One region of the Streptomyces sp. NPDC055955 genome, then DNA from elsewhere that is predicted to be linked to it. Evidence: riboswitches for the same ligand, from Rfam matches in the RefSeq annotation. Region 1 holds a riboswitch; each other region holds the start of a gene.
The links. Region 1 has a riboswitch for thiamine pyrophosphate ahead of thiO (glycine oxidase ThiO). Riboswitches for the same ligand answer to the same signal wherever they lie in the genome.

Region 1 (7,424 bases):
CGGCGCCCGTCGTGTTCGTGACCGTGTTCACAGCCCGTACGAGGCCGAAGTCCGCCACCTTCACGCGGCCGTCGTCCCCTATGAGGACGTTCTCCGGCTTCATGTCGCGGTGCACGAACCCCGCGCGGTGCGCGGCGCCGAGCGCGGCGAGGACCGGCTCCAGGATGTCGAGCGCGGCGCGCGGCCGCAGTGCCCCGCGGTCCCTCAGGACGTCCCGCAGGGTGCAGCCCGCGACGTACTCCATCGCCAGATAGACGTACTGGCCGTCGGCGCCCTGGTCGAAGACCCCGACCACGTTCGGGTGGGAGAGCCGGGCGACGGACTTGGCCTCGCGGATGAAGCGCTCGACGAACGAGGCGTCGGCGGCGAGGGCCGGGTGCATCACCTTGAGCGCGAGCACGCGGTCCAGGCGGGTGTCCACGGCCCTGTAGACCGTGGCCATCCCGCCGACCGCGATGCGTGCGTCGACGCGGTACCGGCCGTCGAGCACCTGCCCGACGAGAGGGTCCTGAAGGGTCGTGTCCACGCAGGTGAGTGTACGAGCCGCCGCCGACACCCGGCTCCGCGAGCGGCCGTACTGCAGCAGAGCTGTGACCGGGCTGTACGCCCCTCAGAACGCGGGCCGCTCCGGGTCCAGCCTGGCCATCCCGGACACGGGCGACGAGGCCTCGGCGAAGTGCCTGCGGGGGATACGGCCCGCCCGGAACGCCAGCCGCCCCGCCTCGACCGCGTGCCGCATGCCCTGCGCCATCAAGGCCGGCTCCTGTGCGCGGGTGACCGCTGAGGCGAGCATCACACCGGCGCACCCCAGCTCCATCGCGAGCGCCGCGTCGGACGCCGTCCCGGCGCCCGCGTCCAGGATCACCGGCACGCCCGCGTGCTCGGTGATCAGCTGGAAGTTGTGCGGGTTGCGGATGCCGAGCCCGGAGCCGATGGGGGAGCCGAGCGGCATGACCGCGGCACAGCCCACGTCCTCCAGCTTCCGCGCGAGCACCGGGTCGTCGTTCGTGTACGGCAGCACGGTGAAGCCGTCGTCGACGAGGATCTCCGCCGCGTCCAGGAGCTCGATCGGGTCGGGCAGTAGGGTGCGCTCGTCCGCGATGACCTCCAGCTTGACCAGGTCCGTGCCGAGCGCCTCGCGCGCGAGGCGGGCGGTCAGGACGGCCTCACCGGCGGTGAAGCAGCCCGCCGTGTTCGGCAGTACCTGGATCCCCAGCTTCTCCAGGACGGAGAGCACGGACCCCTGCACACTCGCGTCCACGCGCCGCATCGCGACGGTCGTCAGCTCCGTGCCGGACGCGACGAGGGAGCGTTCGAGGACGTCGAGGCTGGGCGCCCCGCCCGTGCCCATGATCAGCCGGGACGAGAACGACGTACCGCCGATGACCAAGGAGTCGTCAGCCATGGGTTCAGCCTCCCTGGACCGCGGTGAGGACCTCGACACGGTCCCCGTCCGTGAGTGCGGTGACGGCCCACCGGGTGCGCGGGACGACGGTTTCGTTGAGTGCGGCGGCGACCCCGGACGGCGCGCTGGTCAGCGTGGAGACGAGGGCGTCGAGCGTGGTGCCCGGGGCGACCTGGCGGCCCTCCCCGTTCACGGATACGTGGGTGACGGACACGGTCATACGGACTGCTCCACAGAGACGGGTGCGGGGACGGCGTCGAAGCGCCGCGGGGTGAAGGGGCGGGCCACTTCGGGGAGTTCGCCGGTGGCGAGCACGTGGGCCATGGCGTCGCCGGTGACCGGCGTGAGCAGCACGCCGTTGCGGTAGTGGCCGGTGGCGAGCAGCAGGCCCGGCAGTGCGGTCGGGCCGAGGATCGGGGCGTTGTCGGGGGAGCCGGGGCGCAGGCCCGCGCGGGTCTCCGTGAGCGGCAGCTCCGTGATGCCGGGCACCAGCTCGTGGGCGTCACGCAGCAGCTCGTAGACGCCGCCCGCGGTGACCGTCGTGTCCCAGCCGAGCTCCTCGCTGGTGGCCCCGACGACGAGCTCGCCGTTGACCCGGGGCACCAGGTAGAGGTTGCCGCCGCGCACGACGGCGCGCACGGTGCGGCTCAGGAACGGCGCGTACACCTTCGGCACGGTCAGGCGCAGTACCTGTCCCTTCACCGGGCGCACCGGCGGCAGTACGTCGTCCGGGACCCCGGCGAGCCTGCCGCTGAGGCTGCCGCCGGCGAGGACGACCCGGTCCGCGTCGAGCACGGTGCCGTCGGCGAGGACCACGCCGCGCGCGCCCTCGCGGACGACTGTCAGCCGCTTGGCCCACTGCCGGTGGAACCGCACCCCGGCCAGCTCGCAGGCCGCCACAAGGGCCTTCGCGAGGCGTCTCGGATCGATCTGGTGGTCACCGTCGACGCGCAGGCCGCCCCGCACGGACGGGGCCAGCATCGGTTCGAGGCGCCGGCACTCACGGCCCGACAGCCACTCCGAGTCCAGGCCCGACTTGTGCTGGAGGGCGTGCAGTTCCCGCAGGTGCGCGCGGTCGTCCGAGTCGAGCGCCACGGCGAGGGTGCCGCACGCGCGGTAACCGAGGTCGAGCCCGGTGGCCTCGGAGAGCTCGGCCGCGAACGCCGGATAGCGGCGCGCGGACTCGACGTTGAGGCCGAGGAGGGTCTGTTCGGTCTCTCCGTAGTGCAGTTCGGTGACGGCGGCGAGCATCCCGGCCGCCACCTGGGCGGCCCCGCCGCCCGGTTCGGGGTCCACGACCGCGGTGCGCAGCCCGCGCTGCGCGGCCCGCCACGCGGTGACGAGACCGATGATCCCGCCGCCCACGACCAGGACGTCGGAGCCTTCAGAAGTACGCGACATGGGCGTCCAGCCCCTCCCTTCGCCGGCATGACCCGGATCAGGTTCGTACGGTCGGAGGCCGTCCCAGCCTCCCTCTCAGCCCGGTACGTCCGGGCTCCCGCGAGTGCTTTACGGTGGCCACCCTAACCCCCTGACCCACTGCACCGACGCCCAGTAAGGGAGCCCCCGCGCATGGCCCGCTCGCTCGACGGACTCGTTCTCGCCCCGGTCGCCGACCAGGCGCCAGGTCAGGTGGGTACGCAGACGCGGTTCGCCTACCACGAGGAGGACGGCCGGATCTGGGCCGAGTACGCGGGCGGGGACGTGGTGCGCGGCCACCTCGTGGGCACCCGCGAGGGTGACCGGATCGACTTCAGGTACGTACAGCTGAAGACGGACGAGACGACCTCCTCCGGGCACTGTGTCTCGCTCGTCGTGGACCTTCCCGACGGGCGGGTGCGGCTGGACGAGACGTGGGAGTGGGAGTCGCAGGCGGGCAGCGGGACGAGCGTCGTCGAAGAGGTCCCCGGCGCCTGACGGCGCGGGCGGCCGCGGCGGTCAAACCGGCGGCCGGTGTGGAAGACGTCACGGGACCGGAGTGACGCGGCCCGCTGACTGACTGAACGTCAGGTGCATATGGTGATCCGGTGAGCGAGCAGACCCAGAACCAGGCAGGGCGGCACGTCGTCATCGTCGGCGCCGGGATGGCGGGGGTCCAGACCGCCGTGGCCCTGCGCGAACAGGGCTTCACCGGCGCCGTCACGCTGATCGGCGCCGAACCCCACCAGCCGTACGACCGGCCCCCGCTGTCCAAGGCCGTCCTGCTCGGCAAGGCCGAGGGGTCCGCCTTCGACGTCGACTTCGAAGCACTCGACATCACGCTCGAACTGGGCCGCGAGGTCACCGGCGTACGCCCCGCCGAACACACCCTCGACACCGCCACCGGACCCGCCCCCTACGACGTCCTCGTCCTCGCGACCGGCGCCGAGCCCATCAGGCTGCCCGGCACGGAGGACATCCCCGGAGTCCATCTGCTGCGCACGCTCGACGACGCCGAACGTCTGCGCCCCGTCCTCGCCGCGCAGCGCGACATCGTCGTCGTGGGAGCGGGCTGGATCGGCGCCGAGTTCGCCACCGCGGCCCGCGAGGCGGGATGCGCGGTCACCGTCGTCGAGGCGGCCGAGCGGCCGCTCGCCGGGGCGCTGCCCGAGGAGGTCGCCGCCCCCATGGCCGCCTGGTACGCGGACGCCGGGGCGGAACTGCGCACCCACGCGCGCGTGGAGCACGTCGAACCGGGCGCCGTCCTTCTCGACGACGGCACCCGGGTGCCCGCCGGCGCCGTCGTCGTCGGCATCGGGGCCCGCCCCGCCACCGGCTGGCTCACCGGCTCCGGCATCACGCTCGGCGCCCACCGCGAGGTCGTGGCGGACGACCGCCTGCGCACCTCCGAGCCCGATGTGTACGCGGTGGGTGACTGCTCGTCCTTCCCTTCGGGACGGTACGGCGAGCGCCTGATGGTCCACCACTGGGACAACGCGCTCCAGGGCCCCCGCACGGTCGCCGCCAACATCATCGGCGACACCCCGGCGACGTACGACCCGGTGCCGTACTTCTGGTCGGAGCAGTTCGGCCGCTTCGTCCAGTACGCCGGGCATCACGCGGCCGCCGACACCACCGTGTGGCGCGGCGACCCGCAGGGCGCCTCCTGGAGCGTGTGCTGGCTGCGCGAGAGCCGTCTCGTCGGCGTCCTCGCCGTGGGCCGCCCGCGCGACCTGGCGCAGGGACGCAAGCTCATCGAGTCCGGCGCCCCGCTGGATCCGCAGGTCATCAGCGACCCGGCCCGTCCCCTGAAGGCCGCAGTCGTGTGACCGCCCCGCGCGGGCGGGGGTCCTTTTGCGCGGCCGCGTTTCCCACTGTCAGTCCGGGATGGCAGGCTTGTCCTGTGACCGAGATTGACGCAAAGATCGATGCTCTCGTCCCCGAGTGGCTCACCCTCCCCGACATCGCCGAGCGGTTCGGCGTGGAGGTGACGCGTGTGCGGCAGCTGGTGAAGGAAGGCCAGGTGATCGCCGTACGCCGCGGTGAGAACAGGGCGCTGCACGTGCCCGCCGCCTTCATCGACGGCGACAAGGTCGTCAAGGGCCTCACCGGGACGCTGACCCTGCTCAGGGACGACGGCTTCAACGACGAAGAGATGCTCGAGTGGCTCTTCACCCCCGATCCGACCCTGCCGGGCACCCCCGCGCAGGCGCTGAGCGAGAATCGCGGGACGGAGGTGAAGCGCCGCGCCCAGGCGCTCGCCGTCTGACCTGACAACCGTCCGGCGTGGGGGGGGCGCGCCCCCCCCCCCCCCCCCCCCCCCCCCCCGGGGGGGGGGCCCCCCGGGCCGGGGCCGCCCCCCCGCCCGCCCCCGGCCCCCCCCCGGGGGGGGGCGCCGCTCGCCGGGGGGCCGGGGGGGCCCGCCCCGCCCCCCGCCGCGCGCCTCGCCCCCCCCCCCCCGCGGGGGGGGGGGCCCCCCCCCCCCGCCCCCCCCACGCCACCGACCACGGGGGGACTCACCCATGGCCATGGCCGCCACGCAGCGCGCCCAGCTCGCCGACGCCCGGCTGTACCTGTGCACGGACGCCCGCAAGCGCCAGGGCGACCTCCCCGAGTTCCTCGACGCCGTTCTGGCGAACGGCGTGGACATCGTTCAGCTGCGCGACAAGGGCATGGAGGCGGGCGAGGAGCTGGAGCACCTGGCCGTCCTCGCCGACGCCGCCGCCCGCCACGGCAAGCTGTTCGCGGTCAACGACCGGGCGGACGTCGCCCACGCCGCCGGCGCCGATGTCCTGCACCTGGGCCAGGGCGACCTGCCGGTCGCGGCCGCCCGCGCCATCCTCGGCGAGGACGTCCTGATCGGCCGCTCCACGCACGCAGACACGGAGGCCGCCGCGGCCGCCGTCCAGGACGGCGTGGACTATTTCTGCACCGGCCCCTGCTGGCCGACGCCCACCAAGCCCGGCCGGTACGCGCCCGGCCTCGACCTGGTGCGTCACACGGCCTCGCTCGGCACGGACCGCCCCTGGTTCGCGATCGGCGGCATCGACGCGGGGAACCTGGACGAGGTGCTCGAAGCCGGCGCCCGCCGCGTCGTCGTCGTCCGTGCCATCACCGAGGCGGACGACCCGGGCGCGGCGGCGGCCGACCTCGCGAAGCGGCTGCGTACGGCCTGACCCGCCCGGACACGCTCCGCCAAGACGTGTGTCCGCAGGGTGGACGGGGATTAGGGACAGGGCGCTCCCGTGGCTAACCTGCCCATATGGCCCTTGGCACCGCTTCCACCAGGACTGATCGCGCACGCACCGTGCGCGACATGCTCGCGACCGGCAAGACGACCTTCTCGTTCGAGTTCTCGGCGCCGAAGACCCCGAAGGGTGAGCGGAACCTCTGGAACGCGCTGCGCCGGGTCGAGGCCGTCGCGCCCGACTTCGTCTCCGTGACGTACGGGGCCGGCGGTTCCACCCGCGCCGGCACGGTCCGCGAGACGGAGCAGATCGTCGCCGACACGACCCTGACCCCGGTCGCCCACCTCACGGCCGTCGACCACTCCGTGGCCGAGCTGCGCAACATCATCGGCCAGTACGCGGACGCCGGCATCAGGAACATCCTCGCCGTGCGCGGAGATCCGCCCGGCGACCCCATGGCCGACTGGGTCGCGCACCCCGAGGGTCTGACCTACGCCGCCGAACTGGTCCGGCTCATCAAGGAGTCGGGCGACTTCTGCGTCGGCGTCGCCGCCTTCCCCGCGATGCACCCGCGCTCCGAGGACTGGGACTCCGACGTGCGCCACTTCGTGGACAAGTGCCGGGCGGGCGCGGATTACGCGATCACCCAGATGTTCTTCTACCCGGAGGAATATCTGCGGCTGCGCGACCGGGTCGCGGCGGCGGGTTGCGACACCCCCGTCATCCCGGAGATCATGCCGGTCACGAGCGTGCGCATGCTGGAGCGGCTGCCGCAGCTCAGCAACGCCACGTTTCCGCCCGCCCTGAAAGAGCGCATCCTCACAGCCAAAGACGATCCGGCGGCTGTACGCTCCATTGGCATCGAGTTCGCGACGGAGTTCTGCGCGAAGCTGTTGGACGAGGGCGTTCCGGGTCTGCACTTCATCACGCTCAACAACTCCACGGCGACACTGGAGATCTACGAGAATCTGGGCCTGCACGACCAGCGGGCCTGACCCGGCCGTGTTCCACCAGGGGCGGCGGCCGTACGAGAGGGGCGTACATGGGCTGGACGGTCCTCTACATCGCGTTCGGAATCGTCGCGTTGTGGCTGCTCGGTGAGGTACTGCTCCAGTACAAGGCGCGGCTGCGCTACCGGCTGCTCGCCTTCGTCGGGTTCCTCGGTGTCGTCCTCGGTGTGCTGATCCCGTCGGTGATCGTCATCGGGATCGGCGCCATCACGTTCGCCGTCGGCCAGACGTACGTGACGCTGTCGTTCCGCAGGGGTTTCTCCACGGGCTGGGCGCTCGGCGGGAACCCCGGCGCGAGCAAGCGGCGCAAGATCAAGGAGCCGGTCCACCAGGACCCGACCCTGGAGGTCTCCGACCTCGAGTACGAGTCCGACGCCCCGGAACCCGAGTCCGCGGCCGAGG
Region 2 (7,424 bases), on a different contig from region 1:
TCGCGCGTGTGCCAGGAGGACCCGGCGGCTCTCAGTCCGTACGCCCCGTGGCCCCGGACCGGTCGCCCGGCAGGCGCCACCCGTGGTCGACCGGGCCGATGCCCGACCCCAGCGCGAACCCGGCGGCGATCGCCCCCGTGACGTACTCCTTCGCCAGACGGACGGACTCCGGAACGGGCAGGCCGTGGGCGAGACCCACGGCGACGGCCGACGCCAGGGTGCATCCGGTGCCGTGCGTGTGCCGGTTGTCGTGGCGGGGAGCGCGCAGCCAGTGCTCCTCGGTGCCGTCGGTGAGCAGATCCACGGCCGCCCCGGGCAGATGGCCGCCCTTGACGACCACCCAGCGCGGGCCGAACGCGAGGAGCCGTTCCGCGGCACGGCGCATGCCCGCGTCGTCGGCGACGGCGAGGCCGGTCAGCTGAGCCACCTCGTCCAGGTTCGGCGTGGCCACCGTCGCGACCGGCAGCAGCTTGGTGCGCACCGCGTCGAGCGCGTCCTCGGCGAGCAGCGGATCGCCGTGCTTGGAGACACTCACCGGGTCCACCACCACGGGGGCGTCCGTACCGGCGAGCAGTTCTGCCACCGTCTCGACGAGCACCGGCGACGAGAGCATCCCCGTCTTGACCGCCTGGACGCCGATGTCGTCCACGACGCTGCGGTACTGCGCGCGCACCGCGTCGACGGGGAGCTCCCACGCTCCCTGGACCCCCAGGGAGTTCTGCGCGGTGACGGCGGTCAGGACGCTCATGCCGTGGGCGCCGAGCGCCAGCATCGTCTTGAGGTCGGCCTGGATCCCGGCGCCACCGCCCGAGTCCGAACCGGCGACGGTCAGGACGCGGGGCGGCGCGACGCGTCGGGTGCTCACGGGCACGGTCATGTGCGGGCCTCCTCGTGCGGTGCGGTCCGGGTGTCGGCGGTCGGGCGGCGCAGCCTGAGGGGCGCGTACACGACGAGTGCGGCGACGAAGGCCACGTAGTACGCGAGGTCGGCGCCGTGCAGGGCCTTCGCGACCGGCCCCACGTACAGGCCGCTGTCCATGAACGGGACCGCGGCGGCGAAGGCGGCGACGAAGGCGAGGAGTCCGGGCCACCAGGGCTGCGGCCGTGCGCTCTCGGCGGCGAGGTCGACCGGCGCGCCGCCCCGGGCCCTGGCGCGCGCGAACCAGTCGACGGCCACGACCGCGACGAAGCCGGGGATCCAGTAGCCGACGAACAGCAGGACGTTCTGGAAGCGGGCCGCGGTGTCGGCCGCGTGCATCCACAGCACCAGCGGGAAGCCGAGCACCGCGGCGAGCGCCGCGGCGAGCGGCCGCGGGACCCGGACGCCGATCGTCTGCAGGGCCAGCGAGCCGCTGTAGTCGTTCATGGCGTTGCTGCACAGGGCCGCGAGCGCCACGGCCAGCAGCCCGAAGGAGCCGAGCACGCCCCCGCCGAGAAGCTCGTCGACCCCGCGCGCGGTCTGGTCGGTGAACACGGAGGCGCCCCACAGCCCGAGCGCCTGGACGGCGACGAAGGAGACCGTGACGCCGAGGAGCGTGAACCAGAACATGCGCTGACGGGAGGTGGCGGCCGGAAGATAGCGGCTGAAGTCGCTGGCGTAGGGGGCCCAGGACAGGGACAGGCTGAGCGCGATCGTGCTCGTCAGGACGAACGCGCCGGCCCGGTCGGCGCCGTGCGCGGCCCCGGTGGTGACCGGATGGACACCGTCGAGAAGCTTGACGGCCAGGACCACGAACGCGGCGGCCAGGACGAAGGTCATCAGCTTCTGCAGGCGGTGGACGGCCTCGTAGCCGAGCACACCGAGCGCACCCTGCGCCAGCATCATCACGAGCACGCCGACCCAGAAGGGCCAGCCGCACAGCCTGGCGAGCGCGTCGCCGCCGAACAGGCCGATCAGCGCGTCCCAGGCGACCGACGACAGCCACTGCAGGGCGCCGGGCACCGCGACGGCCCGGCCGAACGCGAGCCGCGCCAGCGGAAGCTGTCCCGCGCCGGTCGCGCTGCCCCACGTACCGAGATACGCGGTGGGCACGGCGCCGACGAGCGTGCCGAAGACGACGGCGGCCAGCGCGGTGGCGAAGTCCAGGCCGAGTGCGATGCCGACGGTGCCGGTGAAGACCCCGGTCATGGTCAGGTTCGGGGCGAACCACACGGTGAACAGGCGCCCGGCGCCGCCGTAGCGGTGGCTCTCGGGGACCGGCGCGATCCCGCGCGCCTCGACCCGCAGGTCACCGGGCGCGGCGGGCATCCGCCCGTCGAAGACGGAGCGCGGTCCGGTGGACCCGGTGCTGCTCGGGGCATGGGGCAACGACATTGGCTGACATCCCTCCGCCAGTGCTAACTGGTTCAGGTTCGACGGGTGTGATCTCAGCCCTCGTGCGGGGCACCCCGTGTCCGGTACGTCGGCAAGGGTAGCTTCCCTGTCCCGGGAGGCAACCCCGGGGGGAGGGGCGACGTCCGCTGCGTGGGTGGCGCGCACCCGCCGCGTGAAATTCGTTCGAGGAGTGCCGCACACCCCCGTACCGTGATCGATTCGAATGATCGCGGACGGTCCGGGCACCCCTGCCCGGCGGTCCGCGTCCCCAGGGACATGCGAAGGAAAGGACGGGACACGATGGAGCAGCGCCACGGTGAGGCCGACGAACGGTTCGGGGCCGTCGCCGACGCGTTCGCGCGGAACTTCACGGAGTTCCCCGAACTCGGCGCCGCCGTCACGGTGTTCGCCGAGGGACGCAAGGTCGTCGACCTGTGGGGCGGAGTCGCGGACGAGCGGACCGGGCGTGCCTGGGAACAGGACACCACCGTCCCCGTCTTCTCCGTGGCCAAGGGCCTGGTGAGCGTCAGCGCGCAGCTCCTCGCCCAGGAGGGGCGGCTCGACCTCGACGCGCCGGTCGGCCGGTACTGGCCCGAGTTCGCACAGCACGGCAAGGAGACCGTCACCACGCGCATGGTGCTCGGGCACCGGGCGGGAGTCCCCGCCCTCGACCCGGTGCTCTCCTTCGAGGAGATCGCCGCGTGGACGCCGGTGATCCGCGCGATCGAGGAGCAGAAGCCGCTGTGGGAGCCCGGCACCGCGTACGAGTACCACGGCCATGTCTTCGGCTTCCTCGTCGGCGAGGTGATCCGGCGGATCACGGGCCTCACCCCGGGCGCGTACTTCCGCCGCGCGGTCGGTGACCCGCTCGGGCTGCGTGCCTGGATCGGGCTGCCCGCCGGAGAGTCGGCACGCGTGGCCCGGCTCGCCGAGGCCGAGGGGCGTCCCGCGATGCCGGGGCCCGAGCATCTGCTCACGCGCATCGTGACGATGAACGGCGCGCTGGCCTTTCCGGGCCTCGACGAGCCGCACGGCTGGAACGACCCCGAGCTGCACGCCGTGGAACTGCCCGGGGCCGGCGCCGTCGCCTCCGCGAGCGGTCTCGCCCGTCTCTACGCGGCGGCCGTCACCGGGGTCGGGGGCCGCGAACGGCTGCTCACGGCGGACACGGTGACCGACGCGCTGCGCGAGCTGTCCTCCGGCGAGGGCTGGCTCGGCTTCGACGCCGGAGCGGGCTGGGGCTCGGGCTTCCTGCTCGACTCGCCGTCCTTCCGCCCGATGCTCGGCGCCCGCAGCTTCGGGAACGACGGAGCCGGAGGCCAATTCGCCTTCGGTGACGACGAGTTCGGGGTGGGCTTCGCCTATGTGGCCAATCGCATGATCGGCCACGGCGACGCCCGAGCCAACCGCCTGATCGCGGCGGTGCGCGCGTGCCTCGGCGCGTGACGCCGTCGCGGTGGGGACGTCCCGTCGTCCCCACCGCGTTCAGCTGGTCTAGCCGTATTGAGCATGAGCGTTGTTGATACGCGCGGGAGGAAGCGGTTGTCTGGACTGTTCTGACCTGCCGGTTCCCGCGGGCCCGCATGGTCGGCCTCAGCTGGGATGTCTCTGGTTGTCGAGGTATTCCTTGTTGCTCGACGGCGGGGCGCCTCCGCACGTGGCGGCAAAGTTTTGAGGGTGACCAGATGTGGTCACCTCAGAGGTACGTGCGGATATGCCGGGGAAGCTCCTGGCGGAGTCTGCGGGCGGAGATGCCCCTTGGGGGGAGCCGACCAGCTGGGACCGGAGACCTTGGGCGGGTGGTGCACCAGCAGGTGCACGTGGTCGGTCGCACTGTTGAACTTGGCCAACTCTGTTTCGAAGTCCGCGCAGACGGCGCGCATGACTTCCTCGCGGCGTTCAAGGATCTCGTCGGTGAACGGTCCGCGCCGATACTTGAGTGTGAAGACCAAGTGGGCGTGGAGAGTGTGGACGACCGTGCAACCCCTACGAATATTGGGATTTGGCTCCCAGTGTGGTGACATAGATCGTTACGATCGCCCGTGTGAAGGTCGTGACGCAGGTCAAACTCATGCCGGATGCCGTGCAGGTATCCGCGCTTAAGCGCACCCTGCGCACGGTCAATGACGCCGCGAACTGGGTTTCGGCGGTGGCGTTCGAGCGCGGTGTGCCGCGTGAGTATGAGCTGCGCAGGCACACCTACGCCGAACTGCGGTCGCGAGGGCTGGGGGCGCAGGCAGCGCAGCACGTGATCAAGAAGACCCGCGATGCCTACACGACGCTCAGGGCCAGCATCCGCGCTGGGAATCTCGGCAGGCCTGGATCGAAGCGTCGTACCAAGGCTGAGTCCAAGCCCATCGTCTTTAGGCCCCAGGCTGCGCAGCCGTATGACGACCGGTGTTTGAGCTGGCAGTACGAAGCGCAGACGGTGAGTATCTGGACAATCTCCGGGCGTATCAAGAACGTCCGCTTTGCCTGTTCGGCTGGCGCACTCAAGACGCTGCAGGAGCACCGGCAGGGTGAATCGGACCTGGTCGAACGCGACGGCGTGTTCTATCTGCTGGCGACCTGCGAGGTGCCCGAGACCGAGCAGTACGAGCCCGCCCATTTCATCGGCGTGGATCTGGGAATCGTCAACATCGCCACTACGTCCACCGGCCACAAGAGTGCCGGGCGGGACCTGAACCGGCACCGTAAGCGGCACCTCGATCTGCGCAGGAAGCTGCAGGCCAAGGGCAGCAAGTCCGCCAAGCGGCTGTTGAAGAAGCGTAACCGGCGTGAACAGCGTCACGCGAAGAACCAGAACCACATCATCGCGAAGACGATCGTGACCGAGGCTGAACGCACCTCGGCCGGGATCTCCCTGGAGGAACTCAAGGGAATCCGGCAGAGGGTACGGCTCCGCAAGCCCCAACGGGTCGCACTGCACTCCTGGGCGTTTGCCCAGCTCGCAGGCTTCATCGTCTACAAGGCCCGCAGGGCCGGTGTCCCCGTGGTCTTCGTCGATCCCGCCTACACCTCGCAGCAGTGCTGCGAGTGCGGCCACATCGACAAGAAGAACCGGGCAAGCCAGGCCCTGTTCACGTGCCGGAACTGCGGGGTCGTTGCCCACGCAGACCGGAATGCTTCCCGCAACATCGCCCGCAAGGGCGAGGCTGTGTGGACTGCGGGGCGTGAGTCACGCGTCCCTGCCACCCTGTAAGGGTGGCTGGACGGAGGAGCCCACCCGACAGCCAGTCGGGCGCTACCTCCAAACCCGGTCCCATAGGGCCGGGTCAAGTTGACACCTTCGTACTCCCCGTGGCCGTGGCCGGCGCGTCGGGCGTGTGGGCGACCACGGGCCCGCCCTCGACGAGCCGCCGGATGCCCGGTGTGGCGACGGCCGCGACGGCCATGGCGGCGACCAGGAACCACAGGCCGCCCACGGCCGACCCCGTGCGGTCGACGACCACGCCGATGCCCATCGGTCCGAAGCCGCCGCCCAGATTGCCCACGGCGTTGATCACCGCGATGCCGGAGGCCGCCTGAATTCCCGTCAGGAAGCGTGAGGGGAGCGTCCACAGCACCGGCTGCCCCGCGAAGATGCACATCGCGGCCACGCTGATGAAGGCCATCTGCAGCACGTGGTTGCCGGTCAGGGCGCTGGCCGCGAGGCCGAGGGCGCCGGCGGCGGCGGTGCCCGCGATCCACGGGTAGCGCGCACCGCTTCGGTCCGCGAGTTTCGGCACGACGTACAGGCCGACGGCCACGAAGACGTACGGGATGGCGGTGATGAAGCCGGTGGCCGTCGTGGAGAGGCCGCCGAAGCCGTCGACGATCGTCGGCAGCCAGAAGCTCAGCCCGTAGGCGCCGAGCGGGAAGCACAGGTAGAAGAGCGACAGCAGGACCACTCGCCTGTCGCGCAGCGCGCGCAGCGGACTTCCGTGTCCGCGCTCGCCCAACGCGTCGGCCTCTGCGGCGAGTTCACCGGCGATCCAGGCCCGTTCCTCGGCCGTGAGCCGGCGGACGCCTTCGGGGCCGTCGGGCAGGAAGCGCAGGGTCACGAAGCCGAGCACGATCGCCGGCACGCCCGTCGCGATGAAGATCCACTGCCACCCCTCGAGCCCGAACGTGCCGTCGAGGTCGTCGAGCGCGCCCATCACGGGGTTGCCGATGATGAAGGCGAGGGGCGCGGACATCATGAACCAGCCGGTCATGCGTGCCCGGTAGCGGCACGGATACCACTTGGTGAGGTAGTAGAGGACTCCCGGGTAGAAGCCGGCCTCGGCGACGCCGAGCAGGAAGCGCGCGGCGTAGAACTGCCAGTCGTTGCCGACCAGCGCCGTCAGGACGGTCACCACGCCCCAGCTGAGCATGATGCGGGTGAACCAGCGGCGCGCGCCGAATCGGTCGAGGTAGACGTTGCTGGGCACCTCGAAGATCGCGTACGCGATGAAGAAAGCGACCTGGCCGAAGGTGAACGCGGCGTTCGACAGGCCGAGTTGGTCCTGGAGCGTCAGCTTGGCGAAGCCGACGTTCGACCGGTCTATGTACGCCACCAGATACAGCAGGACCAGGAACGGCATCAGCCGCCGGGTCACCGCCTTCATGACTGTCGATTCCACGGCTCTCCCAGGTCGTTCGTGCCGGATCCGCGTCGATCCTCTGGACACGCCGGGACCGTATCGTGATTTGATAGCACCATTGAAGGGGTGCGTCGGACACGGCTTGATCACGGCCGCGGTCACGGCCCTGGCATCGCACCGGAAGGACTACACATGGCCGCGCTCGAACCCACACCCGACGACAGCGAGGCGCCGCTGCGCTCCCGCGCCTGGTTCGGCGACGGCGGCAAGAACGGCTTCATCTCCCGCCACCATCTGCGCGCGATGGGCCGCGGCGGTCACAACTTCGACGGCCGCCCGGTCATCGGCATCTGCAACACCTTCTCCGAACTGACGCCTTGCAACGGCCACCTCCAGCTCATCGCGGACGCCGTGAAGCGCGGCGTCCTCCAGGCCGGCGGCTTCCCCCTCGAATTCCCCGCCATGTCCCTGGGCGAGCCGTTCCTGCGCCCCACCTCGATGCTCTACCGCAACCTCGCCGCGATGGAGATCGAGGAACAGATACGG
Region 3 (7,424 bases), on a different contig from region 1:
TGGAGATCGACGCCGAGGCGCTGCTCATGGGTAAGAACGGGGTGGACGGGGTCTACGACTCCGACCCGAAGACCAACCCCGAGGCCGTGAAGTTCGACGCGCTCAGCTACGGCGAGGTCATCACCCGCGACCTCAAGGTCGCCGACATGACCGCGATCACCCTGTGCCGCGACAACAAGCTGCCCATCCTCGTCTTCGAACTGCTCGCCGAGGGCAATATCGCGCGAGCGGTCAAGGGTGAGAAGATCGGCACGCTCGTGGGCGACCACGGAACGCGGGCCTGACACGCCCCCCCCGCCAGGGGATGGACAATGTCCTGCCGGTCGGACACCGTGCAGGAAAGACACACGACGCAGCCGGCCGCCCTGGGCGCATGCCGGGCCTCACTCAAGACACGCAGGAGCAAGTGGTGATCGAAGAGACCCTCCTCGAGGCCGAGGAGAAGATGGAGAAGGCCGTCGTGGTCGCCAAGGAGGACTTCGCCGCGATCCGCACCGGCCGTGCGCACCCGGCGATGTTCAACAAGATCGTGGCGGACTACTACGGCGCGCTGACCCCGATCAACCAGCTGGCCTCGTTCTCCGTGCCCGAGCCGCGGATGGCCGTGGTGACCCCGTTCGACAAGAGCGCGCTGCGCAACATCGAGCAGGCGATCCGCGACTCCGACCTCGGCGTCAACCCGAGCAACGACGGCAACATCATCCGTGTGACGTTCCCGGAGCTGACCCAGGACCGTCGCAAGGAGTACATCAAGGTCGCCAAGACCAAGGCCGAGGACTCCAAGATCTCGATCCGCTCCATCCGCCGCAAGGCCAAGGAGACGATCGACAAGCTCGTCAAGGACGGCGAGGTCGGCGAGGACGAGGGCCGCCGCGCCGAGAAGGAGCTCGACGACACCACCGCGAAGTACGTCGCCCAGGTGGACGAGCTGCTCAAGCACAAGGAAGCCGAGCTGCTCGAGGTCTGAGGAATCCGTGAACGACTCTTCCTGGGGAGCGCCGACCGGAGCCGGGTACTGGGGGCCGCCCGACCAGGGGCCTTCCCAGGGGGCTTCCCCGGCGGGTCCCGCGTACGAACAGCATGCGGTTGAGGAGACTCGGCCCATGCCCATCGTGCCCGAAATGCCCGACGTACCCGCCGGTGGTCGTGACCAGGACGACGATCGGGGGGCTGCTCGGCCGAGCGGTCCCCTGTTCCGCGACGAGTCGCCGGGCGGGACGCAGCACGAGCACCCTCATGGGCCCCGGCACGGGCAGCCGAGCGGGGACTCTCCTCACGGGCAGCCGAGCGGGGACTCTCCGTACGGGCAGCCGCGAGGGGCGCAGCACGAATCGCAGCATCCGACACAGCATCAGACGCAGCACCAGACGCCGTATGTGACGCCGCACGAGGCGCAGCAGCACGAGAGCCGGCAGGAGCCCATGCCAAGCGCCGCACAGCCCGTCCCCGCACCGCCGAAGAAGAGCGCGGGCCGTGACCTCGGGGCAGCCATAGGAGTCGGGGTGGGGCTCGGCGCGGTGATCGTCGCGTCGCTCTTCATCGTCAAGGCCGTGTTCATCGGCGTGATAGCGGTGGCCGTCGTCGTCGGCCTCTGGGAGCTCACCTCGCGGCTCGAGGAGCGCAAGGGCATCAAGGCGCCCCTCGTGCCGCTCGCGATCGGCGGCGCGGCGATGATCGTCGCCGGATACGTCCGTGGCACCGAGGGTGCCTGGGTGGCGATGGCGCTCACCGCGCTCGCGGTGCTGGTCTGGCGCATGACGGAGCCCCCCGAGGGCTACCTCAGGGACGTCACGGCCGGTGTCTTCGCCGCGTTCTACGTGCCGTTCCTCGCGACGTTCGTGGCGCTGATGCTCACCGCGGACGACGGACCGCAGCGTGTCCTGACGTTCCTGCTGCTCACGGTCGTCAGCGACACCGGCGCGTATGCGATCGGCTGGCGCTTCGGCAAGCACAAGCTCGCCCCGCGCATCAGCCCCGGCAAGACCCGCGAGGGCCTGGTCGGCGCGGTGACGTTCGCGATGGCGGCCGGCGCGCTGTGCATGCAGTTCCTGATCGACGACGGTGCCTGGTGGCAGGGGCTGCTGCTCGGGCTCGCCGTCGCGGCCAGCGCCACGCTCGGCGACCTCGGAGAGTCGATGATCAAGCGCGACCTCGGGATCAAGGACATGGGCACGCTCCTCCCCGGGCACGGCGGGATCATGGACCGCCTCGACTCGCTGCTTCCGACGGCGCCGGTGGTCTGGCTGCTCCTGGTGATCTTCGTCGGAGCCGGCTGACCGACCCGGAAGTCGCGGCTGGCCTCGGCGGATTCAGGTGACGGGCTCGTTGTCCACGGGACGACGGGCCCGTTGTCGTATGTCTGCGCCACTGGAAGGGGCCGGGGCGCGGCCGACGGGTGGCCGGTTGTTGGGCGCGGTCTGTCCGCGGTGGTGATGGCGAGAAGGGGAATGACTCGCGCCGCTCGGTAGGGACGGGTCCGCTTGTGCCCGATGCCCTGGTCGGTCGGCGTGCTGTGCCCCAGGTGTGACGTGGAGCGGGCGGAGCCGGGCGCCGCTGTGGACGGACGCCAGTGCGACGAGGCCGCATCGCCGGCCCGATTCCGACGGGCCGGCGATGCCCCGTGCTCAGGGCGGTGGCGTCACCACTCGTCGTGGTAGCGGATCACCCGGAAGCTGCCCACGACCCCGTCGTCGACGAAGACGCCTCCTCCCCAGCGGCTCCCTCGGTCGGTTTGGGGCGCGACACCATAAGTGGCGCCGTAAGGGCCGACCGTGGCCACCGGCGCACCGTTGTCGCAGTTGAACCCGCGGTAGACCTCGACGATCGCGTCGCTGTCGTTGTCGATGCTGAAACTGGTCGAGCCCAGTCCACTGGCAGCGGGGACGCAGCCCTCCGTGAAGGCGGAGTACGTGCGTTCGTTGAACTGGATTCTTCCCTCCTTCTTTCCGCCGTAGCCACGGTCGCGGTCCTCGTGGCCGCGGCCCTTGTTCCCCCCGCCGTCGGTGCGGTCGGTACCGGCGCGAGCCGCCGCGGGGGCGGCCTGCTTGACGGGCGGGGCGGCCCGCTTGGCCGGTGGTGCGACGTGCTTGGCCGGCGGGGCGGCCTGGGTCGATTCGGACTGTGCGGCATAGGTGATGCCGGTGGTGGCAAGAACCGCTGCCCCCACCGCGGCGGCGGACACGATGAAGATTCGCGTGGGCATGTCACTCCTCTCTTGCAGAGACGCCAGCTGGACAGCCGACCTGCGACGAACGTAGTAATCGGCTCATCGGCTGTCATTTCAGGACGGCTCAAGGTGTGACATCAGGCTGCTGAGCGAGTGGAATCCCTGCGCTCGGTGCATATCTCGGGGCTTTCCGGCGCAGCGCCGGAATCCTGGTCAGGGCGGGGCGGCGGTGGGGCCGAGAGGGCAGCCGCGGTGCGGCCGGGGCGGCGGTACGGCCCGCCTGCCGCACATCAGCCGGCGGCAGGCTCCGTCCGGAGGGAAAGCGGCTCACCCGGCGGGGCGGTACGAGCGCTGTCGTCGGTCGTCGTGCACCAGGATTCCCTGGGCCTCCATCCGGCGAAGGTGGTACAGCACGCTCGAGGGGCTGCTGAGTCCGACACCGGCGCCGATCTCGCGGACCGTCGGGTACTCCCCGGTTTCCGCGACCCACTCGCGGATGCATCGCACGATGCGCTCCTGGCGCTCGGTCAGATGGTCGATCACTGCGGGCCTCCCTCGCCTCGGGCCTGCCGCCGCAGTTCCACGCGCTCCGCGGGGCTGAGGGGGTAGGCCGCCAGTCGCACGGACAGGCGGTACAAGCGGCGTCGCAGTGCGGTGCGGCCCGGTTGCTCGGCGAGCCGCTCGTACGTGACGGCCCACTCGCGCTGTGTGTTCAGAACGTCATCGGGGAGGGGGTGGTCCATGTCTCGAATTAGAGCGCGTGTTCGATTTTCTCGGCAAGTGGACTCACCGGACTCCGGCCGGACGCGTACGGCTGCGCCCCGCTGCGTGCGGGAGACCCTGGGTGTGCGGTGGCTGGTAGCGCGCCGGCCTGCACGGATGCCGCCGCGTGGGCCGAGAGGCCGGGCCGTTCATGGGCCGCCGAGGCGGCCCGCCGCAGCCGATGGCGACCGGCGACGACCACCCCTCCCTTCTCGGCCTCCAGGTCACGCGAATGGATCTGCGACACTGGACGAGATATGCCTAAGCCCGGAGAACTCACTTTCGTCGCCCCGCGCGGAGCCAAGAAGCCGCCGCGGCACCTCGCCGACCTCTCGCCCGCCGAGCGGAAGGAGGCCGTCGCCGCGATCGGTGAGAAGCCGTTCCGCGCCAAGCAGCTGTCGCAGCACTACTTCTCGCGGTTCGCGCACGACCCCGCGGAGTGGACCGACATCCCCGCCGCCTCGCGCAGCAAGCTGCAGGAGGCGCTGCTTCCGGAGCTGATGACGGTCGTCCGGCATCTGTCGACGGACCAGGACACCACCCGCAAGACCCTGTGGCGGCTCTTCGACGGCACGCTCGTCGAGTCCGTACTGATGCGCTACCCGGACCGGGTCACCATGTGCATCAGCTCGCAGGCCGGCTGCGGGATGAACTGCCCGTTCTGCGCCACGGGACAGGCCGGCCTCGACCGGAACCTGTCGACGGGCGAGATCGTGCACCAGATCGTCGACGGCATGCGCGCGCTGCGCGACGGCGAGATCCCGGGCGGCCCGGCGCGCCTGAGCAACATCGTCTTCATGGGCATGGGCGAGCCCCTGGCCAACTACAAGCGGGTCGTGGGTGCCATCCGCGCGCTCACCGACCCCGAGCCGGACGGCGTCGGCCTCTCGCAGCGTGGGATCACCGTCTCGACCGTCGGTCTGGTGCCCGCCATGCACCGGTTCGCCGACGAGGGACTCAAGTGCCGCCTCGCCGTCTCGCTGCACGCTCCCGACGACGAGCTGCGCGACACCCTCGTCCCGGTCAATACGCGCTGGAAGGTCCGCGAGGTCCTCGACGCGGCGTGGGAGTACGCGGAGAAGTCGGGCCGCCGCATCTCGATCGAGTACGCGCTCATCCGGGACATCAACGACCAGGCCTGGCGTGGTGACCGGCTCGGCCGCCTGCTCAAGGGCAAGCGCGTCCACGTCAACCTGATCCCGCTGAACCCGACGCCGGGCTCGAAGTGGACGGCCTCGCGCCCCGAGGACGAGAAGGCGTTCGTCGAGGCCATCGCGGCCCACGGCGTGCCGGTCACCGTCCGCGACACCCGTGGCCAGGAGATCGACGGGGCATGCGGTCAGCTCGCCGCCACCGAGCGGTAATCTGACGGGCGTACTTACATCTTCATATTCCGACAGGGGAGCGCCACAGCGCTGAGAGTGCGGCATCGGCCGCAGACCCTCTGAACCTTGCCCAGGTCATTCTGGGTAGGAAGTTCGGTCGCCACTCAAGCTGTTGTGTCCTGCCCGGGAATCGTCCGCGATCCCGGGCAGGGCCGCGTCTCTTCCTGGTCACCCAGGAGGGAACTCAGTGAGCACCATCATCAAGGCCACGGCCGTCGCCGTGGCGGCCGGTCTCGGACTCGTCACGCTCTCCGCGTGCGGGGGATCCGACTCCGGCAAGGACGCGGCGGACTCCAAGACCGTCACTCTCGTCAGCCATGACTCGTGGGCCGTCTCCAAGAACGTGCTCAAGGACTTCGAGAAGCGCTCCGGCTACAAGGTCACGGTCCTGAAGGACGGTGACGCGGGCGAGGCCGTGAACAAGGCCATCCTGTCCAAGGACAACCCGCAGGGCGACGTCCTCTTCGGCGTCGACAACACGCTCCTGTCGCGCGCCCTCGACAACGGGCTCTTCCAGCCGTACGCGGCCAAGGGCCTGGACCAGGTGGGGTCCGAGTTCCAGCTCGACAAGGACAAGCACCGGGTCACCCCGATCGACACCGGCAACATCTGCGTCAACTACGACAAGAAGTACTTCGCCGATCACAAGCTGACGCCGCCCGCCTCGTTCGACGACCTCGCCAAGCCCGCGTACAAGAACCTGCTGGTCACCGAGAACGTGTCGACGTCGTCGCCCGGCCTCGGCTTCCTGCTCGGCAGTGCCGCGCAGTACGGCGACGGCGGCACCTCCCGCTCGGGTGAAGCCGGGAGCGGGGAAGGCTGGCAGGGCTACTGGAAGAAGCTCAAGGCCAACGGCGTGAAGGTCGTCGACGGTTGGGAGCAGGCCTACAACGAGGAGTTCTCGGGCTCAGCCGGCGGCAGGAAGGCGGGCGGTGACCGGCCGCTCGTCGTGTCGTACGCGTCGTCGCCGCCGGCCGAGGCGATCTACTCGGACCCGCAGCCGAAGACCGCCCCGACCGGGGTGGCGACCGGCACCTGCTTCCGCCAGACCGAGTTCGCCGGCCTGCTGAGCAACGCGAAGAACGAGAAGGGCGGCAAGGCGCTCCTCGACTTCCTGATCGCGAAGGAGTTCCAGCAGGACATGCCGCTGAACATGTTCGTGGACCCGGTGACGAAGGACGCGGCCCTGCCCGCCGACTACGCGAAGTACGACGTCGAGGTCGACGCCCCGAAGACCATGGCGCCGAAGAAGATCGCCGACAACCGTGACGCCTGGGTCAAGTCGTGGACCTCACTCGTACTGAAGTGACGTCCCCCGGGGAACCTCCGGTGAAGCGCCCGGCATCGCGCCCGGGCACGCCTGCGGTGACTCCCCGTAAGGGCCGTCGGCGCGGGAGCGCGGCTCGGCTCGGCCTCATGGCCGTGCCCGTCGCGTTCTTCGCGGTCTTCTTCGCCTATCCGGTCGCGGCGATCGTCTCGCGCGGCCTGAAGGCGGGCGGCCACTGGCAGTTCGGGCGGATCACCGACGTGCTCGGGCAGCCCGACATCCAGCACGTCCTGTGGTTCACGACCTGGCAGGCGTTCGCCTCGACCGTGCTCACGCTGCTGATCGCGCTCCCCGGCGCGTACGTCTTCGCGCGCTTCGAGTTCAGGGGCAAGCAGGTTCTGAGAGCCGCCGTCACCGTGCCGTTCGTGCTGCCGACCGTCGTCGTCGGCACGGCGTTCCTGGCGCTGGTGGGCCGCGGCGGGCTGCTCGACGGCCTGTGGGGCGTACGCCTCGACACCACGGTGTGGGCGATCCTGCTCGCCCATGTCTTCTTCAACTACGCCGTCGTCGTGCGCACCGTGGGCGGACTGTGGTCGCAGCTCGACCCGCGGCAGGAGGAGGCCGCCCGGATGCTGGGCGCCTCCCGCTGGACGGCCTGGCGGAAGGTGACGCTGCCCGCGCTCGGGCCGGCCGTCGCGGCCGCCGCGCTGATGGTCTTCCTCTTCGCGTTCACGTCGTTCGGCGTGGTCCAGATCCTCGGCGGGCCGACGTTCTCCACTCTCGAGGTCGAGATCTACCGGCAGACCGCGCAGATCTTCGACCTCTCCACGGCGGCCGTCCTCAC
Region 4 (7,424 bases), on a different contig from region 1:
CTGCTTTTCAAGGTGCTGCTCTTCGTGGCCTTGGTCGGTGGACTCATCTACGTCGTGCGGAAGTTCATCACGGGCTCGTCCTCGCGCAGCGACTGGTAGCCCGAGGCATCGGTTCGCTCGCGCGGGGGAAGTTTCCCCGCGCGGCCCTCTCGAAGTGGTGGCCAGGGCTAGAGTCCGGAACTCGACGGCCGCACCCCCGTGATTCCCGAGAAGCGGGGGGACCCCACGCGCTTCGGGAGTGAACCTTGGCCACGGCTGAACCGCTTTCCGCCGCCCCGCTGTCCGCCGACACCATGTCTGCCGACGCCAAGTCTCCACATGCGGTGGCCCCACCACACGGATGTCGCACGCACACCTACGACGACGCCCGGGCCGAGGCCCACCCCGAGGGCCCGGCCGGCGCCCCTCCGACCCTCATCGGTTCCGTCCAGCGCGCGATGCGCCTTCTCGAGGCCGTCGCGTCGCACGAAGAGGGAGCGCCGGCCAAGCAGCTGGCCCGGGAGGCCGGCCTCGCGCTTCCCACGGCGTACCACCTGCTGCGCACGCTCGCCCACGAGGGCTATCTCCGCAAGGAGACCGGTCTGTTCGTCCTGGGGGCGGCGGCCGAGAGGCTGAGCAGCAGCGGAGCGCAGCAGAATCGTCGCGGCATGATCACCGAAGCCCTGCAGCACTGGCGCGACGCCATCGGCGTCCCGGTGTACTTCTCGGTTTACCGCGAGGGCGAGATCGAAGTTGTGGCCGTCGCCGACACGCCCGGGAATCCCGCGGTCGCCGAATGGGCCGACTTCCGTGAGACGGGGCACGCCCACGCGATCGGCCAGTGCCTCCTCGCCCAGCTCGACGACGAGAGCCGACGCGATCACCTCGACCGCTATCCCGCCCATTCGATCACCCCGTACACGGTGCGTGACGACCGCGCGCTGCTGCGACGGCTGAACGGACAGGGGCGGATGCAGCCGGTCGTGGAGCGTCAGGAGTACGCGTTGGGCACAGTCTGCGCCGCGTTTCCCATCACCGTGGGCTCCACCGCGGCGACGATGGCGGTCTCCCTCCCGTCCCATCAGGCCGGTCGTCTGCTGCCCGCGGCCCGTCAGCTGCAGAACGAAGTCGGGAAACTCGTGGGGACACTCGCCTTCTCTATCAGCATCTGAAAACTCACTCCTTGTGATCCCGCATGTACGTTAAGCAAGATGCGAAGAGCGTCGGGAAGGCTGTTCCCGGCCGATCGACGGCAAATTGACGGGGTAGGCGATGCGCGAGTCGGTACAGGCAGTACAAGCAGAGGTCATGATGAGCTTCCTCGTCTCCGAGGAACTCTCGTTCCGCATCCCGGTGGAGCTGCGGTACGCCGCCGCTGATCCCTACGCCGTGCGGCTGACCTTCCACCTCCCCGGAGACGCCCCGGTGACGTGGGCGTTCGGCAGAGAGCTCCTGGTGGACGGCGTGGCCGGCCCCTGTGGCGACGGCGATGTGCGCATCGAGCCGGTGGAACTGGCCGGCAGCCCCGGCGACATGCCGGGCGAGGTGCACATCCGGCTCCAAGTGGGCGGGGACCAGGCACTGTTCAAGGCGGGCGTCGCCCCCCTCGTCGCGTTCCTCGACCGCACCGACAAGCTGGTCCCGCTCGGCCAGGAGCGGGCGCTCGCCGACTTCGAGACGCATCTCGACGAGGCACTCGACCGGATCCTCGCCGAGGAGCAGAGCGCGGGCTGACGGGCTCCAGAAGTCCGGCACGATCAACTGATGTAACGCTTCAGCAGACCGGCGCCCCGGGGCTGCCCTCGCAGGGGTTCAGCGCTTCCGACGCCGGCCCCTTCCTCCGCGTGCCGGACCGGCCGTGGCAGCGGACGAGGATCCGGGTCGGTCGGCGGAGACCACCAGAGCCGCGAGCGCGGTCGTCACCGGCACCGAGGCGACCAGCCCGATCGAGCCCACCAGAGTCCGGACGATCTCCTCGGCCACCAGTTCACTGTTGGCCACGGTGCCCACACCGCTCTGCGCGATCGAGAAGAGCAGCAACAGCGGCAGCGCCGCGCCCGCGTACGCCAGGACCAGTGTGTTGACCACGGACGCGATGTGGTCGCGGCCGATCCGGATGCCCGCGCGGTACAGGCCGCGCCGGCCCATCGTCGGGTCGGCCTGATGCAGCTCCCACACCGCCGACGTCTGTGTGACCGTCACATCGTCGAGCACGCCGAGCGAACCGATGATGACGCCGGCGAGCAGCAGACCGCTCATGTCGATGGACGGGTAGAGACCGTGGATCAGGCCTGTGTTGTCGTCGGTGTTGCCGGTCAGCGCGGCCCAGCCGATGAACAGCGAACCGAGCAGGCCGATCAGGAGCAGAGAGACCAGCGTGCCGAGCACCGCGACCGACGTTCGGGCCGTCGGACCGTGACACATGTAGAGAGCGATCAGCATGATGGCGCTCGCCCCGACCACCGCCACCACCAGTGGATTTGAGCCCTGGAGGATCGCGGGCAGGATGAAGAAGGTCAACACCAGGAAGCTGACGGCCAGCGCGACGAGTGCCATGACCCCCCGCAGTCGTCCCACGACGACCACGGCCAGCGCGAAGATCCCGGCGAGGAGCGTCATCGGGAGCCTGCGGTTCACATCGGTGACGGAGTACTGAAGTTCTTTGGGTGCGTCGGGCGCGTAGGCCACGATCACCTTCTGGTTCTCGTGCAACTGCCGCGGCGAGTCCGGCTGCACGATCTCCGTGAACGTATGCCCGGTGTCCTTGCCGCCGTCGACACGGACTGTCGCCTTCTCGCACGTGCCCTTCGCCTGCTGCTCGGCGGACCGACCCTCGGCGGTCGACGTATCGCCGGTGGGGGTGTCGCCGGAGGCGTTTACGGACCGGCAGTCGACCTTGTCGACCCGTATGACGGTGCCCTGTTGGGTCTGCCGGTCGAAGCCGACGCCCGTACGGGCATGGGAGGGGGCGCCGCCGGGCCAGAGCACCACCAGGCCGACGACGACCGCCACGGAGAACGGGATGAGCACGGCGGCGATGACCTTGCGCAGATGCTGGGAAACGGGCGCGGCAGGGCCGTGACTGTGGGAGTGGCCGTGCCCTCCGCCCCCCTGGGCGTGCGGCGGATGCGGCGGTGAGGACGGAGACTGCTGCGTGCTGGTCACCGCCCGATCATCGCAAGAACGGCAGGGGCCCTCTGTTCAGCGCGCCAGAAATGGCGCTAGCGTGGGGGCACCTTTGCACACGCGGGAGCTCGGAGCACCGGGCTGAGAGGGCGCTGACCTCCGCTTCGGCGATGTTTCACATGAAACATCGCCCGACGGAAGCCGCTGCGTCGACCGCCGAACCTGTTACCGGGTAATGCCGGCGTAGGGAGTAGGTCTCATGACCACATCGGACGCACGCACGCCTGCCTCCAACCTGTCCGCAGAGACGGGCGAGGCCGGGAAGTCCATCGGCTGGCACAAGGGGTACGTCACGGGCTCACGCCCTGACCTCCAGGTGCCGGTCCGCCAGGTGCACCTCACCAACGGCACGGCGGTCACGCTCTACGACACGTCCGGGCCGTACACCGATCCGAGTGTCGACACCGATGTCCGCAGGGGCCTCGCGCCGCTGAGGGAGAACTGGATCATCAGCCGTGGCGACACCGAGGAGTATGCGGGCCGCCCGGTCCGCCCCGAGGACGACGGCATCAAGCACACCTCGCCGCGCGGCGGTCTGCGCAACCTCGACGCGGTCTTCCCCGGCCGCCCCCGCCAGCCTCGCCGCGGGCGTGACGGCCAGGCGGTGACCCAACTCGCGTACGCCAGGCGCGGGGAGGTCACGCCCGAGATGGAGTACGTGGCCATCCGGGAGAACGTGGAGCCGGAGGTCGTCCGCGAGGAGATCGCCGCGGGCCGCGCGGTCCTGCCGGCCAACGTCAACCACCCGGAGATCGAGCCGATGATCATCGGCAAGCGGTTCCTGGTGAAGGTCAACGCCAACATCGGCAACTCCGCGGTCACCTCGTCCATCGAGGAAGAGGTGGAGAAGATGACATGGGCGACCCGCTGGGGCGCCGACACCGTCATGGACCTCTCCACCGGTCGCAACATCCACACCACGCGCGAATGGGTCCTGCGCAACTCCCCCGTCCCGATCGGCACGGTCCCGCTCTACCAGGCGCTGGAGAAGGTCGACGGCCGCGCCGAGGAACTGACCTGGGAGATCTACAAGGACACGGTCATCGAGCAGGCCGAGCAGGGCGTGGACTACATGACGGTCCACGCGGGCGTGCGGCTGCCGTACGTCCCGCTCACCGCCAATCGCAAGACGGGCATCGTCTCGCGCGGCGGTTCGATCATGGCCGCCTGGTGCCTGGCGCACCACAAGGAGAGCTTCCTCTACGAGAACTTCGCGGAGCTCTGCGAGATCCTCGCGGCGTACGACGTCACCTATTCGCTGGGCGACGGCCTGCGGCCGGGTTCGATCGCGGATGCCAACGACGAGGCACAGTTCGCCGAGCTGAAGACGCTCGGGGAGCTCAACACGATCGCGAAGAGCTTCAACGTGCAGACGATGATCGAGGGCCCCGGGCACGTCCCGATGCACAAGATCAAGGAGAACATCGACCTTCAGCAGGAGGTGTGCGAGGAGGCGCCTTTCTACACACTCGGCCCGCTGACGACCGACATCGCCCCTGCGTACGACCACATCACCTCCGGCATCGGAGCCGCGATGATCGCGTGGTGGGGGACGGCGATGCTCTGCTACGTCACGCCCAAGGAGCACCTGGGCCTGCCCAACCGTGACGACGTGAAGACCGGCGTCATCACCTACAAGATCGCGGCCCACGCGGCGGACCTCGCCAAGGGGCACCCGGGTGCCCAGGAGTGGGACGACGCCCTCTCCGACGCGCGCTTCGAGTTCCGCTGGGAGGACCAGTTCAACCTCGCCCTCGACCCGGACACGGCAAGGGAGTTCCATGACGAGACGCTCCCGGCCGAACCCGCGAAGACGGCCCACTTCTGCTCGATGTGCGGGCCGAAGTTCTGCTCGATGAAGATCTCGCAGGACATCCGCCGCCAGCACGGCGGGACGAAGAGCGAGATCGAGGAGGGCATGGCGGAGAAGTCCAGGGAGTTCGCCGCCGCGGGCAACCGGGTCTATCTGCCGATCGCGGACTGACCTCGCCCGCGCCGCCCGCAGGCGCCGCGCGCTGTCCACCGGTCGCCCTTCGCGGCCGGTGGACAGAGTGTCCCGGGTCCGAGCTACGGCAGGCCCTGGGGCCTCTCGTCCGGATCGGGCTGGGCTCGCCCGATCCGGACGAAAGACCCTAGTCCGGCTGGTGGTCCGGGCCTCCGAAGTCCGGGCTCGTGAAGTCCGGGCTCGAGTAGGTCGGACGCGGGGCCGCAGGGGAGCCGCTGTCGGCGCCCGGGCTGCTGAACCCGGGCCTGTTGTACCCGAGATGCGGCATGCGGCCCGCGGTTCCGGGAACGCCCCCGCGGTTGGCGGGGGCCGGTGGTGGTTCCGCGAGGGCCTCCCGGAGAAACGGCAGGATGCCGCGCTCCAGGAGCACCAGGCACCACGCTTCCCTTGCCCGGTCCAGCTCCTCGTTCGACTCGCTGTGCGCGCCGGCTGGCAAGGACGTCGCGCCGTTGCGCAGAGCGGTGAGCAGCAGGCCCACGCCGGCGACAAGAATGCCCGCGGCCGTGAGCGCGCCGAACACCCAGCCGGCCGTCAACAAGGTCTGGGCGAACGCCGGTTCCGGATCGAGCATCTTCAGGATGTAGCCGACGAGCAGGAAGATCGCGGCAGCCGTCCCGGCGAGCACGGGGGCGAGCACCGCGACGACGGCTATGACGCCGGCGCCGGTGGTCTCCGCCACCTCGCCCACCGTGGCGGCCAGGCCGATCGCTCCGCCGCCGGACTCCGCCGCGCTTCCTTCTTCACGCAGCGGACGCACGGGCCGGGGCGAGGCGCGCAGGTCGGCGCGGACCTTCACGTAGTTCTGGTACTCGGTCGCTGCGGCGGCCGTGATCAGCGCGGTGGCGTTGAGCGCCATGGTGCGTAGTTGTTCGGGGTTGAGCCGCTGGCCCACTGCGGCGAGATCAGGGCGGTCCGGTGCGGTACGCAGCGCTTCATCGAGGATCCGCTCGAACTCGGGGCGGTCCTCGTTCAGCAGGTGCGGAGCGCTGTTCATGTGCATCCCCCGATGCTCCGTAGGGCTTGGGGGCTCGCATGGTTACGAGCCGTCGGGCAGAAACGGAGGGGAGCCTGCTACGGATAAGCCGATGGTAGAGCGGTGACGGCACGCGGTGACAGGGGGTTTCCCGAATTCGGCCCGGTGGCCGGACCGAGGCCCCGTTCGGTGCGCCTGCCCGGGGAACGCCTAGCTATCCATGGGGAGTTGCTGGACCAGCAGCTTTCCGGCCATGGTCACTCCGCCGTCCATCGCGATCGCGAGACCGCCCGCGTACACATGCGGGCCCTCGATCTGCGGGCGGCTGTCCTCGGATCCGTCCGCCGCGTCCTCGGTGCCGACCTCGCCGAGGAGATACGGGATGGGGCTGTGGCCGTGGACGACGCGCGCGCCGCCGTACGCGTCGAGGAGCTCGCGCACGGCTCCGGGTCCGGATTCGTCGCGGAACGCGAAGCGCTTGGTGAACTTGCGGAAGAGGTCCCAGCACTCGTCCGCGTCGTTACGGGTGAGGGTCTCGCGGACCGTGTCGTTGACCGCCTCGATCGAGTCGCCGTAGTCGAGGTACGCGGTCGTGTCGGAGTGCATCAGGAGGTGGTCGTCCTCCAGCTCGATGGCGTCGAGCCGGGACATCCACTGCAGATGGACGTCCTGGAGACGGTCCATGTCCGCCTTCTGACCGCCGTTGAGCAACCAGGCCGCCTGGAAAGTGGCGGTACCCGCGCCCGAGTTGACCGGAGTGTCGCCGAAGCGTTTGGCGCCGAGCAGGAGCAGCTCGTGGTTGCCCATGAGGGCCTTGCAGTAGCCGCCGGCGGCCGCGGCCTCCGCGGACAGTCGCATCACGAGGTCGATGACGCCGATGCCGTCGGGCCCGCGGTCGGTGAAGTCACCGAGGAACCAGAGCCGGGCGGTGCCCGCCGACCAGCTGCCCTCGGCGTCGATGAGGCCTTGCTCGTGCAGGGCCGCGATCAGTTCGTCGAGGTAGCCGTGCACGTCGCCGACGACATACAGCGGGCCTAGGCCGTCGGCGGGACGGGGCGCGGGCTCGGTGTCGATCTGCACCTGGACCGTGTCACCGCGGTTGATGACCGGCAGGTCGCGCTGGGTGGGCGTGTACCCGTCGGGCTGGTCGAACGCGGGGTCCTGAGGCGTCGGCTCCGCGTAGGAGGGCTGCGAGAGCGACGGCTCCTGGTACGCGAGATCCGGCTCCGTCCGCGGGGGCACGGCCGGGGCGGGTGGAGCGGGGTCGTGGCCGGGCTCCTG

Region 2: it holds a riboswitch for thiamine pyrophosphate, as region 1 does, so the genes downstream of both, ACFC96_RS39825 (purine-cytosine permease family protein) here and thiO (glycine oxidase ThiO) in region 1, are expected to answer to the same signal.
Region 3: it holds a riboswitch for thiamine pyrophosphate, as region 1 does, so the genes downstream of both, ACFC96_RS18145 (thiamine ABC transporter substrate binding subunit) here and thiO (glycine oxidase ThiO) in region 1, are expected to answer to the same signal.
Region 4: it holds a riboswitch for thiamine pyrophosphate, as region 1 does, so the genes downstream of both, thiC (phosphomethylpyrimidine synthase ThiC) here and thiO (glycine oxidase ThiO) in region 1, are expected to answer to the same signal.

What each region holds. Positions count from the first base shown of each region.
Region 1 covers NZ_JBHJYS010000017.1:180,436-187,859, reverse strand. Annotated here, with positions in the region: gene pknB (Stk1 family PASTA domain-containing Ser/Thr kinase) at 1-526, opposite strand, end outside; gene ACFC96_RS30415 (thiazole synthase) at 611-1,405, opposite strand; gene thiS (sulfur carrier protein ThiS) at 1,410-1,625, opposite strand; gene thiO (glycine oxidase ThiO) at 1,622-2,806, opposite strand; TPP riboswitch at 2,804-2,917, opposite strand; gene ACFC96_RS30400 (hypothetical protein) at 2,978-3,322, shown strand; gene ACFC96_RS30395 (NAD(P)/FAD-dependent oxidoreductase) at 3,433-4,653, shown strand; gene ACFC96_RS30390 (Rv2175c family DNA-binding protein) at 4,728-5,093, shown strand; gene thiE (thiamine phosphate synthase) at 5,353-6,000, shown strand; gene metF (methylenetetrahydrofolate reductase [NAD(P)H]) at 6,087-7,007, shown strand; gene ACFC96_RS30375 (hypothetical protein) at 7,055-7,424, shown strand, end outside.
Region 2 covers NZ_JBHJYS010000029.1:10,540-17,963, reverse strand. Annotated here, with positions in the region: gene thiD (bifunctional hydroxymethylpyrimidine kinase/phosphomethylpyrimidine kinase) at 32-877, opposite strand; gene ACFC96_RS39825 (purine-cytosine permease family protein) at 874-2,313, opposite strand; TPP riboswitch at 2,306-2,400, opposite strand; gene ACFC96_RS39820 (serine hydrolase domain-containing protein) at 2,614-3,759, shown strand; gene tnpA (IS200/IS605 family transposase) at 4,005-4,337, opposite strand; gene ACFC96_RS39810 (RNA-guided endonuclease InsQ/TnpB family protein) at 4,385-5,515, shown strand; gene ACFC96_RS39805 (MFS transporter) at 5,589-6,917, opposite strand; gene ACFC96_RS39800 (IlvD/Edd family dehydratase) at 7,071-7,424, shown strand, end outside.
Region 3 covers NZ_JBHJYS010000008.1:115,950-123,373, reverse strand. Annotated here, with positions in the region: gene pyrH (UMP kinase) at 1-284, shown strand, start outside; gene frr (ribosome recycling factor) at 410-967, shown strand; gene ACFC96_RS18170 (phosphatidate cytidylyltransferase) at 975-2,276, shown strand; gene ACFC96_RS18165 (hypothetical protein) at 2,639-3,202, opposite strand; gene ACFC96_RS18160 (hypothetical protein) at 3,494-3,709, opposite strand; gene ACFC96_RS18155 (hypothetical protein) at 3,706-3,909, opposite strand; gene rlmN (23S rRNA (adenine(2503)-C(2))-methyltransferase RlmN) at 4,186-5,292, shown strand; TPP riboswitch at 5,317-5,422, shown strand; gene ACFC96_RS18145 (thiamine ABC transporter substrate binding subunit) at 5,501-6,622, shown strand; gene ACFC96_RS18140 (ABC transporter permease) at 6,730-7,424, shown strand, end outside.
Region 4 covers NZ_JBHJYS010000007.1:189,915-197,338, forward strand. Annotated here, with positions in the region: gene ACFC96_RS16640 (DUF5326 family protein) at 1-99, shown strand, start outside; gene ACFC96_RS16645 (IclR family transcriptional regulator) at 438-1,151, shown strand; gene ACFC96_RS16650 (SsgA family sporulation/cell division regulator) at 1,252-1,713, shown strand; gene ACFC96_RS16655 (YibE/F family protein) at 1,792-3,144, opposite strand; TPP riboswitch at 3,216-3,372, shown strand; gene thiC (phosphomethylpyrimidine synthase ThiC) at 3,365-5,149, shown strand; gene ACFC96_RS16665 (hypothetical protein) at 5,298-6,170, opposite strand; gene ACFC96_RS16670 (metallophosphoesterase family protein) at 6,354-7,424, opposite strand, start outside.